DNA from 3 places in the Pseudoalteromonas sp. SG43-4 genome. Region 2 is predicted to be linked to each of the others. Evidence: predicted binding sites of a transcription regulator. Region 2 holds the regulator's gene; each other region holds the start of a gene.
The links. The regulator sigma-54, encoded in region 2, starts transcription at its own class of promoters, with help from an activator protein. The targets are predictions, from matches to a motif close to GTTGGCACGNNNNTNGNNT.

Region 1: the regulator sigma-54 is predicted to act here: its motif matches at 2,814-2,832, upstream of H5160_RS17300 (PA2169 family four-helix-bundle protein).
Region 3: the regulator sigma-54 is predicted to act here: its motif matches at 2,453-2,471, upstream of H5160_RS01675 (EF-hand domain-containing protein).

What each region holds. Positions count from the first base shown of each region.
Region 1 is NZ_JACJFB010000021.1:62,752-66,964, reverse strand. Features, by position in the region: gene aceK (bifunctional isocitrate dehydrogenase kinase/phosphatase) at 22-1,740, shown strand; gene H5160_RS17305 (LysR family transcriptional regulator) at 1,760-2,698, shown strand; gene H5160_RS17300 (PA2169 family four-helix-bundle protein) at 2,876-3,319, shown strand; gene H5160_RS17295 (biopolymer transporter ExbD) at 3,560-3,880, shown strand; gene H5160_RS17290 (TonB-dependent siderophore receptor) at 3,954-4,213, opposite strand, start outside.
Region 2 is NZ_JACJFB010000002.1:284,620-288,832, forward strand. Features, by position in the region: gene ptsN (PTS IIA-like nitrogen regulatory protein PtsN) at 1-254, opposite strand, end outside; gene hpf (ribosome hibernation promoting factor) at 259-546, opposite strand; gene H5160_RS03305 (RNA polymerase factor sigma-54) at 573-2,072, opposite strand; gene lptB (LPS export ABC transporter ATP-binding protein) at 2,142-2,867, opposite strand; gene lptA (lipopolysaccharide transport periplasmic protein LptA) at 2,864-3,409, opposite strand; gene lptC (LPS export ABC transporter periplasmic protein LptC) at 3,399-3,953, opposite strand; gene kdsC (3-deoxy-manno-octulosonate-8-phosphatase KdsC) at 3,950-4,213, opposite strand, start outside.
Region 3 is NZ_JACJFB010000001.1:383,466-387,678, reverse strand. Features, by position in the region: gene H5160_RS01695 (putative RNA methyltransferase) at 1-157, opposite strand, end outside; gene H5160_RS01690 (energy-coupling factor ABC transporter permease) at 154-801, opposite strand; gene xthA (exodeoxyribonuclease III) at 807-1,613, opposite strand; gene H5160_RS01680 (hypothetical protein) at 1,854-2,285, shown strand; gene H5160_RS01675 (EF-hand domain-containing protein) at 2,513-3,034, shown strand; gene scpB (SMC-Scp complex subunit ScpB) at 3,186-3,776, shown strand; gene rluB (23S rRNA pseudouridine(2605) synthase RluB) at 3,773-4,213, shown strand, end outside.

The sequences.
Region 1 (4,213 bases), on a different contig from region 2:
AGGGACTTTTAAGGAGTGCAAATGCAACCTCGCCATATTGCTGAATTAATTTTAACGGGTTTTAAAAGGCACTATCAGTTATTTCAAAAAACAACAGCCAAAGCCCCTCTTGCCTTTGCAAAAAAAGATTGGCAAGCAATTAATGATATCAGCCGTTTGCGTATCAGCTATTATGATGATCGTGTTAACGAAACCACGCAAGCGCTAAAAAAAGAAACCCCAACCGAACAACTCGATGAAAGCCTATGGCTTGAAGTTAAAAAGGTATATCAGCATTTTTTATGTTTTCATCCCCAAGCAGAGCTCGCAGAAACTTTTTATAACTCTGTATTTTGCCGGCTGTACCATAGGCGCTATTTTCATAATGACTTTATATTTGTAGAAGCAACCTTAAAAGATGCTCCTTCAGTGCCTGTAGAAGCAGAATATAGAACATACTTTCCTGTAGTTGATGGCCTCAAACCAACAATAAAACGCATTATTAGTCATTTTGATTTTAAAGCCCCATTTGTAAATTTAGAGCGTGATATCCGCCTCCTTGTTAAAGCTTTTTATAAACAAGCCCCCGATACACATCACCAACCTTGGCAAATGCGCTTTGATATTTTACACACACCTTTTTATCGTAATAAAGCAGCCTATATTGTTGGTCGTGTTGTTTCAAAAAGTGGGGTTCAGCCCTTTATAATCGCTGTATTACACGATGAAGATAACGGATTATATTTAGATGCACTTTTAACTAAGTCATCTCAAATGCGTGTTATTTTTGGCTTTGCCCGCGCCTACTTTATGGTAGAGACTCACGCACCTTCAGCACTTGTTCGGTTTTTAAATCAACTTATGCCAAACAAAACACTTGCTGAGCTCTATAACGCAGTGGGTTTTCATAAGCAGGGTAAAACTGAGTTTTACCGAGAGTTTTTAAATCATTTATCTCACTCTAGTGATGAGTTTACAATTGCACCGGGGACTCCCGGTATGGTGATGATGGTATTTACCCTCCCCTCATTTGGCTATGTTTTTAAAGTAATAAAAGACAAATTTGGTGAGAGTAAACCCTTTGGCCGTGATACCGTATTAAAGCGTTATCAACTGGTAAAAAATCATGATCGCGTTGGCAGAATGGCCGATACCATCGAGTATTCTAACGTCGTATTTCCTTTAGCGCGTTTTGATAGTAATTTACTTGCGCAATTACATAAAACAATTGGCTCATCAATGATAATTGAGGGCGATTGGTTGATCATCAAGCATTTGTATATTGAACGGCGCATGACACCTCTTAACTTGTTTTTAGAAAATGCTGATGAAGAAAGTGTCGCCGACGCAATTGAAGAATATGGGCAAGCCCTAAAAGAAATGATTGCTGTTAATATATTCCCTGGTGATATGCTCTTAAAAAACTTTGGTGTAAGTAAGCACAAACGTATTATTTTTTACGATTACGATGAAGTCCAATATCTAACCGATATGAACTTTAGAGCATTACCAAAAGCAAAGAGCTATGACGACTATTTAATGGATGAACAAAGTTACTCTGTTGCACCACAGGACGTATTTCCTGAGCAACTTTGTACATTTGTAATGCCAAACCCTATGTATAAAAAGTTTTTACTCAGCACTCATCCTGAGCTTATAGATGTTAGCTTTTGGAAGCAGGCACAACAAAATATAAAAAATGGTCAGGTAAGTCATATTTACCCATACCCGACAGCACAGCGCTTTATTCACCACTGGTAAGCGCTAAAGGACACACACAATGAATATAAGCAAAATAGATTTAAATTTACTCGTTTACCTCGATACATTGCTGCGAGAATGCAACGTAACACGCGCTGCTAATCAATTGAGTATAACGCAACCTGCAATGAGTAATGGCCTTAAACGTCTTCGTAACTTATTTAACGACCCTATTTTAGTTCGTACCAGCGATGGTATGGTACCTACCGAGCGTGCTTTGGAGTTACAACCCGTTATTCGTGGCATTTTAATGACCCTTGAAGAAACTCTAGCACCTAATCGAGAATTTGAGGCAAGCCAAAGTAAGCGTGTGTTTAGAATAATGGCCAGTGATTACGCTGCAAGTACATTAGCACCAAAGCTTTTAAGTAAATTGCACGAAGAAGCCCCCGATACTACTTTAGATATACTCACACCAAGTGATGTCACCTTTCATGATGTAGAAAACGGTAAAGTAGATATGGCAATCAACCGTTTTGAAAACTTACCGCAGTCTTTTCATCATAAACGTATTTGGAAAGATAGTTTTTGCTGCTTAGTAAAAGCCGATAACCCTATAATTGAAAACTTTAGCCTTGACAGCTATTTAAAAGCACGCCATATATGGGTGAGTAAAACAGGTTTTGGTGTAGGTGTGGGCATGGACCCTAAAGATGTGCAAAAACTCGGCTGGGTTGACGAAGCACTTGCCCACTTTGGTAAACATCGTAACATTGCCACTTTTACGCGTAACTATCATGTAGCGATTCATTTAGCTAAAGAGAAAAACTTGATTGCGACCCTTCCTTCAAAAGCCGCAAATATATATTTAGATGATCCGGGGCTTAAAATTTTAGAGCCACCGTTTCCAATTCCTCCTTTTGAGCTTGATATGATTTGGAGCCCACTGCTGCATCGCGATGCGAGCCATATCTGGTTACGCCAAAAAGTAGCTGAAGTAGCTGAAGAGCTAAAATAACTTTATTACACAATATAATGTAAAAATTGCTAGGTTAATACTTTCCTCATTAACTTAGCCTCTTCCTGTAATAAAATTAAATCAATAAAATCAAATAACTACATAAAAATAAAAACGTGGAACGTACATTGCTTTTATTAAATTGAACTATACATTCATTTAATAAAAGAGGTCATTATGAACACCCATCAAGGATCAGAAGTAAATCATATTACTGACATCATTCAAGTTATGAACAGCGGCATCGATTTTTATCAAAAAGCACAGGAAAAAGTTGAAGACCCTGCTATTGGTGCACTTTTTCAGCGTATGATAGATGCCCGAAAAGTGAGTGTTGAGCGCTTGCAGCCATATGCAATTAATGAAAAAGGCGAACGCGAAGATGGCTCATCTTTCGCAGTTGAAGCACGACGTGCGTACACAGCCCTATTGACTACTTTCACCTCACACAACGACAGCACGTATGTAAAAGAGCTTGAAGAGGTAGAAGATAAAACCCTTGAAGAAATTAAAGCAGCAATGGATAAACCGCAACCAGCTGACTGCGAAGCTGCACTGGCTAAAACATTATTAACAATGCAAAGCTGCCATGCAGAAATGAGCCGTATGCAAAAACATTAAGCTGACATAGCGCATAACTAGAACCCAGCCTCGAGCTGGGTTTTTTATTACCTCTAATACCAACCTACATAGTTTTTTAAGCAATTTAACAAATTGAATTACATTATAACGATGCTAAATAGACCCATTTTTGAGCAGATCGGTATAAATACCACCTTATTTCGCCACATTTTAAATACATAATTAGTACAAATATTTAATATTATTAGAATATTTATTTAACCACGCTTTATTTTTGCTGTGCTAATTTTCTTTATTGTGACTATATCTTTTGTAAAATCTGTGGCTATTGAATTAAACCGACCACTCGACAGCCCTCAAATAGATAATCCTGTTAAAAATGCTTTATTTAGAATTGATGAAAGTAACGGAGTATATTTTTCTGGGAGGTTAATTGATTTAGAGCAAGTTGCGACTAACTTAGCTATGTTCGCGGCTGAATATGAAATAAGTTCGGTACTTATAACCGCAGACGAAAACAGTACACATAATACTTTAATGAATGTAATGAATAATATTAAGCAATACGATGATTATCCAATAAGTTTGATTTCTAAATGAAATCAGCCCAAGCTAAAACCAAAAAAAGGGCCTTACGGCCCTTTGAGTTAAATAAAAAAAGGAAGGTTATTAATTAAAAACGGTATTCTGCACCTACGTAGTAGTAAGCACCGTTAAATCCAAACGGAGCCGAACGACGTGAGTAGTCAAACACACCTGAGCTACTTATTACTGTGTTGCCACTAGCATCCACAATAGTACCTGAGCGAGAGTTGCCTATTTCATTTTTATCTGGGTAAACATCGAACAAGTTATTTGCACCAATATTTACTGATAAATCTTCAGTAACGAAGTAGTTAACTTTAACGTCAGTTAAAATTTCTGCGCCATACG
Region 2 (4,213 bases):
GTTTCGCTAACGAGCACTAAAGCCAAAGGCTCTTCTGCACCGCTCATTCTTCCATGAGGAATAGCAATGCCACGTCCTATACCTGTACTACCTAATTTCTCTCTGCTCATTAAAGCATTAAGAATATCTTGTTGCGGTAAATACGGAAGTTTGTCGTGAGCAAGTTCGCTAATGAACTCTAAAATTCTTTTTTTGCTATTAAAAAGGACCGCAGCTTTGCTGCAGTCCTGGCATATAAGTGAACTTAATTTCATCATATTAGTGTCGAGCAAGCTTCTCTTTGTGTTTGATTACTTGGCGATCGAGCTTGTCGATCAACGAGTCAATAGCGGCATACATATCTTGATGTTCTGTAGAGGCAAATAGCTCAGCACCGCTTACGTGTATTGTGGCTTCTGCTTTTTGATTTAATTTTTCTACATCGAGAATGACATGAACATTATTAATATGATCAGAGTGTCTTTCAAGCTTCGCAAATTTAGTATTAATATAGTCTCTTAGTGAATCGGTTAATTCTACGTGACGACCAGTTAAGTTTAGTTGCATAAGCATTACCCTCTTAGTTTAGCGTCTTAAATCAGACTTTTACGCTGATTTGACGGTGGAATAGCAAGAGATTCGCGGTATTTTGCGATTGTACGTCTCGCTACTTTAATTCCTTGCTCAGCCAATATATCCGCTATTTTGCTATCACTCAATGGTTTTGCTGAGTTTTCTGCTGCGATTAATTTTCGGATAAGCGCACGTATTGCTGTAGATGAACATTCACCACCGTTTTCAGTACTTACATGGCTTGAGAAAAAATATTTAAGCTCAAATATACCACGGGGTGTATGCATGTACTTTTGAGTAGTTACGCGAGAAATTGTCGATTCGTGCATTTCTACCATTTCAGCAACATCATTTAAAACCATTGGTTTCATGGCTTCAGGGCCATGTTCAAAAAAGCCTTGTTGTTGCTTAACAATACAATTAGTAACTTTTAATAGCGTGTCGTTTCTACTTTCTAAGCTTTTAATAAACCATTTAGCTTCTTGTAAATGTGAGCGAATAAACTGGCTGTCGCCACTTGATTTTACAGTGCGAGACATTGCCGCGTATTGGCTATTAACACGAATTTTAGGCATGCTATCTGGGTTTAATTCGACAACCCAGCGGCCTTTAATTTTTTTAACTGACACATCAGGAATAACATACTCAGATTCTTCCCTTACAATAGTATCTGCAGGTTTTGGGTTGAGAGTATGTATTAGTGTCATTACTTCTTTAAGCTCTTCTTCTTTGAGCTTAGTTTTTTTCATTAATGTACGATAGTCGCGAGCTGCTAATAGATCAATATGCTCGGTTAAAATCATTTTCGTTTCATTAATATAAGGTGTTTCTTTATCAAATTGATTAAGCTGAATACACAAACACTCTTGTAAACTACGTGCAGCAATACCAACAGGATCAAACAGTTGGATGCGTTTTAATACCGCTTCAATTTCATCAAGTTCGACTTCGTTATCATCTTCGTTTTCTTGATTAAAGCTTTCTAAAATCTCTTCGCAGCTTAGTGTTAAAATACCTGAATCATCGACAGCTTCTACAATAGCAATAGCAATAGCTTCGTCTGTAGGGCTAAATGGCGTTAGTTGTAATTGCCACATTAAATACTCATGGAGCGTTTCAGTAGAGGCGCCTTGGTATATTGATTCGTCTTCAGGCATTGGACCTGATGAGGCTGCAGGAGCTGCACTCATGTACTCATCCCAACTGACATCCATAGCCATGTCGTCACTTAGCGTGTCTTTTGCAAGTGCTTCACCAGTATCTTGTTCGTATTCGCTCGGAGCATCATCAGCAGATGCGCTAACAGTTATGTCATCGGTATCAGCTTTTTGCTCGTTTTTACCAGCAGCGTCTTCGGAATAGTCTGCCTCTTCAACCTCTAATAGTGGATTACTGTCGAGAGCTTCTTGTATTTCTTGCTGGAGATCCAATGTACTGAGTTGCAACAAACGAATAGCTTGTTGCAACTGTGGAGTCATTGTAAGTTGCTGGCCCATGCGCAGCTGTAGTGATTGCCTCATGTATCTCTAACAATCCTTTTATGTTGTTATAATTAATACTAGCAGATGCTTAAAGACATGGCGTAAATGTTACAGCCTAAATTGCTCGCCTAAGTAAACATCGCGTACTGTTTTATCATTTAATACGTGTTCTGGAGTACCTGATGCAATCAGCTCCCCATGAGAAACAATGTAGGCTTTTTCACAAACATCAAGGGTCTCTCTTACGTTATGGTCGGTAATTAATACACCAATCCCACGATTTTTAAGATGTTCTATTATTTTCTTTATATCTAATACCGAAATAGGGTCAACACCGGCAAACGGTTCATCCAGTAATATAAATTTAGGATCTGCTGCCAGCGCTCGTGCTATTTCTACACGACGACGTTCTCCCCCCGATAATGCCATACCTTGGCTATCACGAATGTGTTGTATGCTAAATTCATCTAATAAGTTATTGAGCGTGTCTTCTCTGGCTTGTTTATTTAGTTCCTTGCGCGTTTCTAAAATGGCCATTAAGTTTTGATAAACAGTCAGCTTTCTAAAAATCGATGACTCTTGTGGTAAGTAGCCTATGCCTAATCTAGCACGACTATGCATAGGTAAAAGAGTAATATCGTTATCATCAATAGATATTTTACCTTTGTCGCTAGGAACAAGCCCTACAATCATATAAAAAGTCGTTGTTTTACCAGCACCGTTAGGGCCAAGTAAGCCAACTATACTGCCAGCTTGTACTTCAAGGCCGACGTTTTTTACAACTTCACGACCTTTATAGCTTTTTGCTAATAGTTCTGCTTTTAATGTGCTCATGGTTGACCTTTATCGCCTTTTTTACTTTTTTTAGTTTCGATCGGTACTAAAATTGTGTGAACGCGGTCAGTTGAGTTTTCATCTTTTTCGGCACTGATGAGTTGCTGCTCTATGTCGTAGGTAATGCTTTTAGCATTTATTTTTTGTCCGGCTTGCGATACTTGTGCATTACCAACAAGCGTTAAAAAACGCTTAGATACATCATAACGTACTTCGTCAGCACTGGCGCTCATAGTCGTGCCGTCTGATTGCTTTTCTTCAAAGTGCGCAGGGCTACCTGTGGCAATTAATAATTGTTTATTATCACCAAGTTCATCACGTTTGTGTACTTCGAGGCGATCGGCTGTAATGCGGCGATTACCGTGAATAATCTCAACGTTTTTCTCAAAAATACCCACATTAGCTTTCAATTGACCTTCTTGCTTGTCGGCACTTATTGAAATTTGATTGGCAGCAGGTTGCGTGTTTTGCTCTGCAGCACTACTATTAAACGCTAGTATAAGTGTAGGAATTATAAGTGATTTTAATATTTTATTGGTCATAATATATGGTTCGCGTATGGTTAATTAGTTTTATCACTTCGGTTTTCAAGTCGGCTTCTAGGCCTTTACCGGTGATTTTTAAATTGGGTCCAGTGATAATGACGGGTTGCTCCGAACGCATTGTTAATAACTTTATATCAACCTGAATATTATCAGCATTGATTTTGTCTATCATGGCGTTATCGGTTAAATTTTTGGCAACCACATTACCTTCTAAAATTAATTGTTTATCTTCATATAATGTTGCTTCGTCTGCATTTATTTGCCACGTTTGTTGCTCGTTATATAAAGTAAAAATGGGTTTTTCAAAAAACGTGAAACCTAATTGCTGGTATAGCTCCATTTTAGCCGCAGTGACTTTGTGGCTAATTTTACCTTGCTCATCATAGGCTGTCTGTTTGAGCTCAATAGCTATGTAATCAGGCTTAGCAACAACTTCAGGCTCAGCCTGAGGCACAATATTTGTTTGTGTAAAATAAGGGTACCAAAGCCAAACCATACAGCTAATGAATAAAACGCTTAGTATTATGCGCGCTGCATTCATGAACTAGTGCCTTGTGTAGTCAATGCTTTACCATTTTCAAGCATGAGCAAATCGGTGAGTTCTCTCACAGCGCCAAAACCACCAGGCATTTGCGTTACATAATGTGACAAACGCTTAATAAGAGGGTGGGCATCATTTACTGCAACGGCAAAGCCTACTAACTCCATAACAGGCATGTCAGGACCGTCATCACCAATATAAGCAATTTGTTCATCGCTAAGGTTGAGTTTATCTTTTAATTCTTGATAGGCAATGAGCTT
Region 3 (4,213 bases), on a different contig from region 2:
AGTCGCCCGGTTGTTTTGAATTTTTTTGTTGTACTGGCAGTAAATTAACATAGCCTTCTTTGGCAAAATCAAAGCTGTGGTTGTTAGCACAACGAAGTGTTGAATCAGCTTTCAAAAGTGCGAGATTACATAGCGGGCATTGATATTGTAGACTCATGAGTCTAGGTAGTCCTTATCGTAAAAAGTTTTTACCCAATGCGGGCGATAGGTGATCATAATTGTTATAGCCATGCCGTTGAGCATTGCTTCAGGAAACCAAATTATGGCACTTAAATAAACGTAGTTATCTGCAAGTTCTTGCCAATTGTATTGCCCTATAGCTAAGTAAAATAGAGCACCTAGGCTTATTTTTATACAGGCTATAAACCCTGCAGTTATAAACGCACAAACAAATATATAAACAAAAAAATGACGAGGTAAATACTGGTAACTAATTATAAAGCCAAGGTAGCTTAGTAAAATAGGAATAAACGCACCAATAAGCAGTTGTACTGGTAACAGTTCAAGTTCAATTTGACCAAAGGCAGCGAGTAGCGCTGTGGCAAGTAGGCTACTTAAAATAGTCAATCGCCAGCCTAAAATTAATGTAGCAGCCGTAACACCAAGGATGTGTAAATCAAGGCCAGTTAAAATGCCAGCCTTTATTCGCCAAAGCACTGCAAACACTAACGCACATGCAAGAACTCCAGTTTGACGGGCTGGCGTATTAAGCAATGTTTTATATGTTTTTTTATCAAAGCTTAGTAGGGCAATAATAATTACAAGGGCCCAAAGTAGCCCTTGTATTGTTATGCTGAGCATAGTAATTACTTAAATGTTGACCATATAGGGGCATGATCTGAGGGTTTTTCAATACCGCGCAGTTCGTAGTCAATACCAGTATCTATACAGCGTGCTGCAAGCTCATTAGTTGCAAGTACTACATCTATTCGAAGCCCTCGGTTATCTACAAACCCTTTAGAGCGATAGTCAAACCACGAATATTGATCGTCTGTTTCTGGGTTTTGTTCTCTAAAGGTGTCTTTAAAGCCCCAATTAAGTAATGTTGAAAGCCATTCACGCTCTACCGGTTGGAAAGAACACTTACCCGTTTTTAACCAACGCTTTGCATTAACTTCGCCAATCCCAATATCTAAATCGGTGGGTGATATGTTGATATCGCCCATAACAATGACGTCTTGATCAGGGGTGTGGTTGGTTTCAAGGTGTGTCATCAAATCTTTATAAAATTGTCGTTTATAAGGAAATTTAGTTTCGTGATTAATATTTTCACCTTGTGGGAAATAGCCATTCATGACGGTAAGGTCGCGACCGTTATCTTGTTCAACAGTGACGCTTATCATGCGTTTTTGCGATTCCTCTGTATCGGTAGCAAAGCCTTTTAAGACCGATTTAGGCTCTTTTTTGCATAACATAGCTACGCCATAATGGGCTTTTTGGCCATGAAAGTAGACGTGATATCCCATTTTTTGTACATCTTCTAGTGGGAATGCTTCGTCATGAACTTTAATCTCTTGCAAACCAATAACGTCTGGTTGATGTTTGTCGATAATTGCTTGTAATTGGTGAAGACGAGCACGCAGACCATTGATATTGAAAGAAATCACTTTCATAAAATTTACCTTAAAATTGGATCTATTTAATGAATTAAATTGTATCAGTAAATACGCGTACATAACATGACTGAAATGAGAAAATAGCTGCACAAATGTTGATCAATTGGTGAGTAAAGTTTAAACATTGTAAATGCAGTATTAATTTTTTAAATAAATAAAAAATTCAATTGAACTTAACTTTATTGAATATATAATGCGCGAAATTCACTTGTTTAGCTCGTTCAAATAGGATCTCTCATGAAAACACAACTACTTTTAGCTACTGCTTTATTAGCATCTGCAACTGCTTCAGCACAAAGCAATACTTACTTCAGTCAAGATAATAAAATTGAGTCTAAGTTATGTGTACTAAGCGCAAACGAAGGCTTTAGTGTTGCTCGTAAAGAAGCTGCTCAGCACGGTGTTTACTTATCTCGTTTTTCTAAAAGCATTTTATGTAATGGTGAAGATATTCGCGATATTGCTAAAAAAACGACATTAAGCAACGCATCAGTTGAGAAAGTAGAAGTATTTGCAAAAGACGCTCAACAAGAAACTCAATTATGTATGACGGCTTTAAAACAAGGTTTAGCACCTGTTCGCCAAAAAATTGGTAACTTAAACTCATTAAAATGTAATGGTCAAAACGTTACTGAGTTTGTTAAACGCTACCAAAACGCAGCAATCTAATTATTAGCTGAACTATATAACTAAAATTGAGATACCTGGTTTTTTACCGGGTATTTTTTTGCAAAAATTACAAGGTTGTTTGCAAAGCTTGCAAGCTTAACTTGTTGAAACTGTTCAATAAATGCACCAACCAAGATTAAGTTGTTGATTCTTATAAGTTAACTATTATTGGCATTGGATTTGTATTAGTTAAAGTGACATTTAATTAATTACGAAGGATACGTCATATGAAAAAGTTAACATTAGCAGCCACTATTTTAGCATCATTAAGCCTAGCGGCTTGTTCATCTAATCAGGGTCTTGAAAGAATAGACAGTGACTTTGCAAGTTTAGATAATGACAGCGATGGCTACATCTCAAAAGTTGAAGCTGATGACGATAGCATTTGGGGCCATTTTTCAAATATTGATACCAATATGGATAACGAAATTAGCCGCAAAGAATTCAACACTTACATGAAGTTAAACAATGGTAAAGTAGCCACTGATTCTGAAGTAAGTGAGTCGGCATTTAAAGCTGAAATCGCTAAATTCGATAAAATTGAAAGCAGCTTTTCAAGCTTAGATAACGACAGTAATGGCTATATTTCGGTAGTTGAAGGTAACGACGATGATATTTCAAATCACTTTGGTTACATGGATAAAAACCAAGATAAGCGCATCAGTAAAAGCGAGTTTATGGGTTACATTAAAAAATACGGTAACGCAGTAGCTGAAGATGATGCATTAGAAGCCATTAAACACAGCTAATATTTGTTGTTTTAAAGAGTAAATTAGAAGCCAGTGATAATCACTGGCTTTTTTGTATTTAAAATCTAGTTATTTAGTAGATATATTTTCCTAGTTTGGCGTTGTTCTGTCATAATAGATGGCTGTGTATTTTTATTTGTTAAGAGTGTGTATGGCGGGTCGGCGAATTAGTGATGAACAACTAGTTGAGATCATTGAAGCAGCTATTTTTGTTGCAGATAAGCCTGTGAGTAAACGCCACCTTAAAGATACTGTATTAATAGATTTAGCTATTTCTATGGCGCGAATAAACGACGCAATAGATACAATACAAGAACATTTTCAAACTCGTGGTATTCGCTTAGTTGAAGTTGGTAGTGGGTATCGTTTTCAGGCATGTAGTAGTTTAAGCCCTTGGTTAAATAACTTGTGGCAAGAACGTGCACCAAAATACTCACGTGCTTTACTGGAAACATTATCACTTATTGCATATAGGCAGCCCATTACGCGCGGTGAAATTGAGCAAGTAAGGGGTGTTACTACGGGTTCGAATATTATTAAAACCCTACTCGAAAGAGAGTGGGTTAAAGTGGTAGGGCATAAAGAGGTTCCGGGTAAGCCGGCTTTATATGCAACTACTAAACAATTTTTAGATTATTTTTCGTTAACTGGACTTGAAAACTTACCTGCGCTGCCAACAGAGCAGCAAAGTAAAATTAACCAGTTATTGAGCGATCCTTCTGTGAGAGAACCATCCGAATGAGTATTATACAAGGTGAAAAGTTACAAAAAGTCTTAGCCCGTGCAGGCGTAGGCTCACGCCGTGAAATGGAAAAATACATTGATGCAAACCGCGTTAGTGTAAACGGTAAAGTGGCAAAGTTAGGAGACCGTGTTGAAGAAACCGATTTGATTCGTGTTGACGGGCACACTGTAAAGATTGAAGAAAAAGCAGATAGAATCTGTCGTGTGATTATGTATAACAAACCCGAAGGTGAGTTAAGCACACGTAAAGATCCAGAAGGGCGTCGTACAGTATTTGACCGACTTCCTCGTATTGATGGTGAGCGTTGGATTGCGGTTGGCCGATTAGACGTTAATACTTCGGGTTTGATGCTCTTTACTAATGATGGTGAATTAGCTAACCGCTTGATGCACCCAAGCTATGAAGTAGAGCGTGAATACTCTGCGCGTGTATTT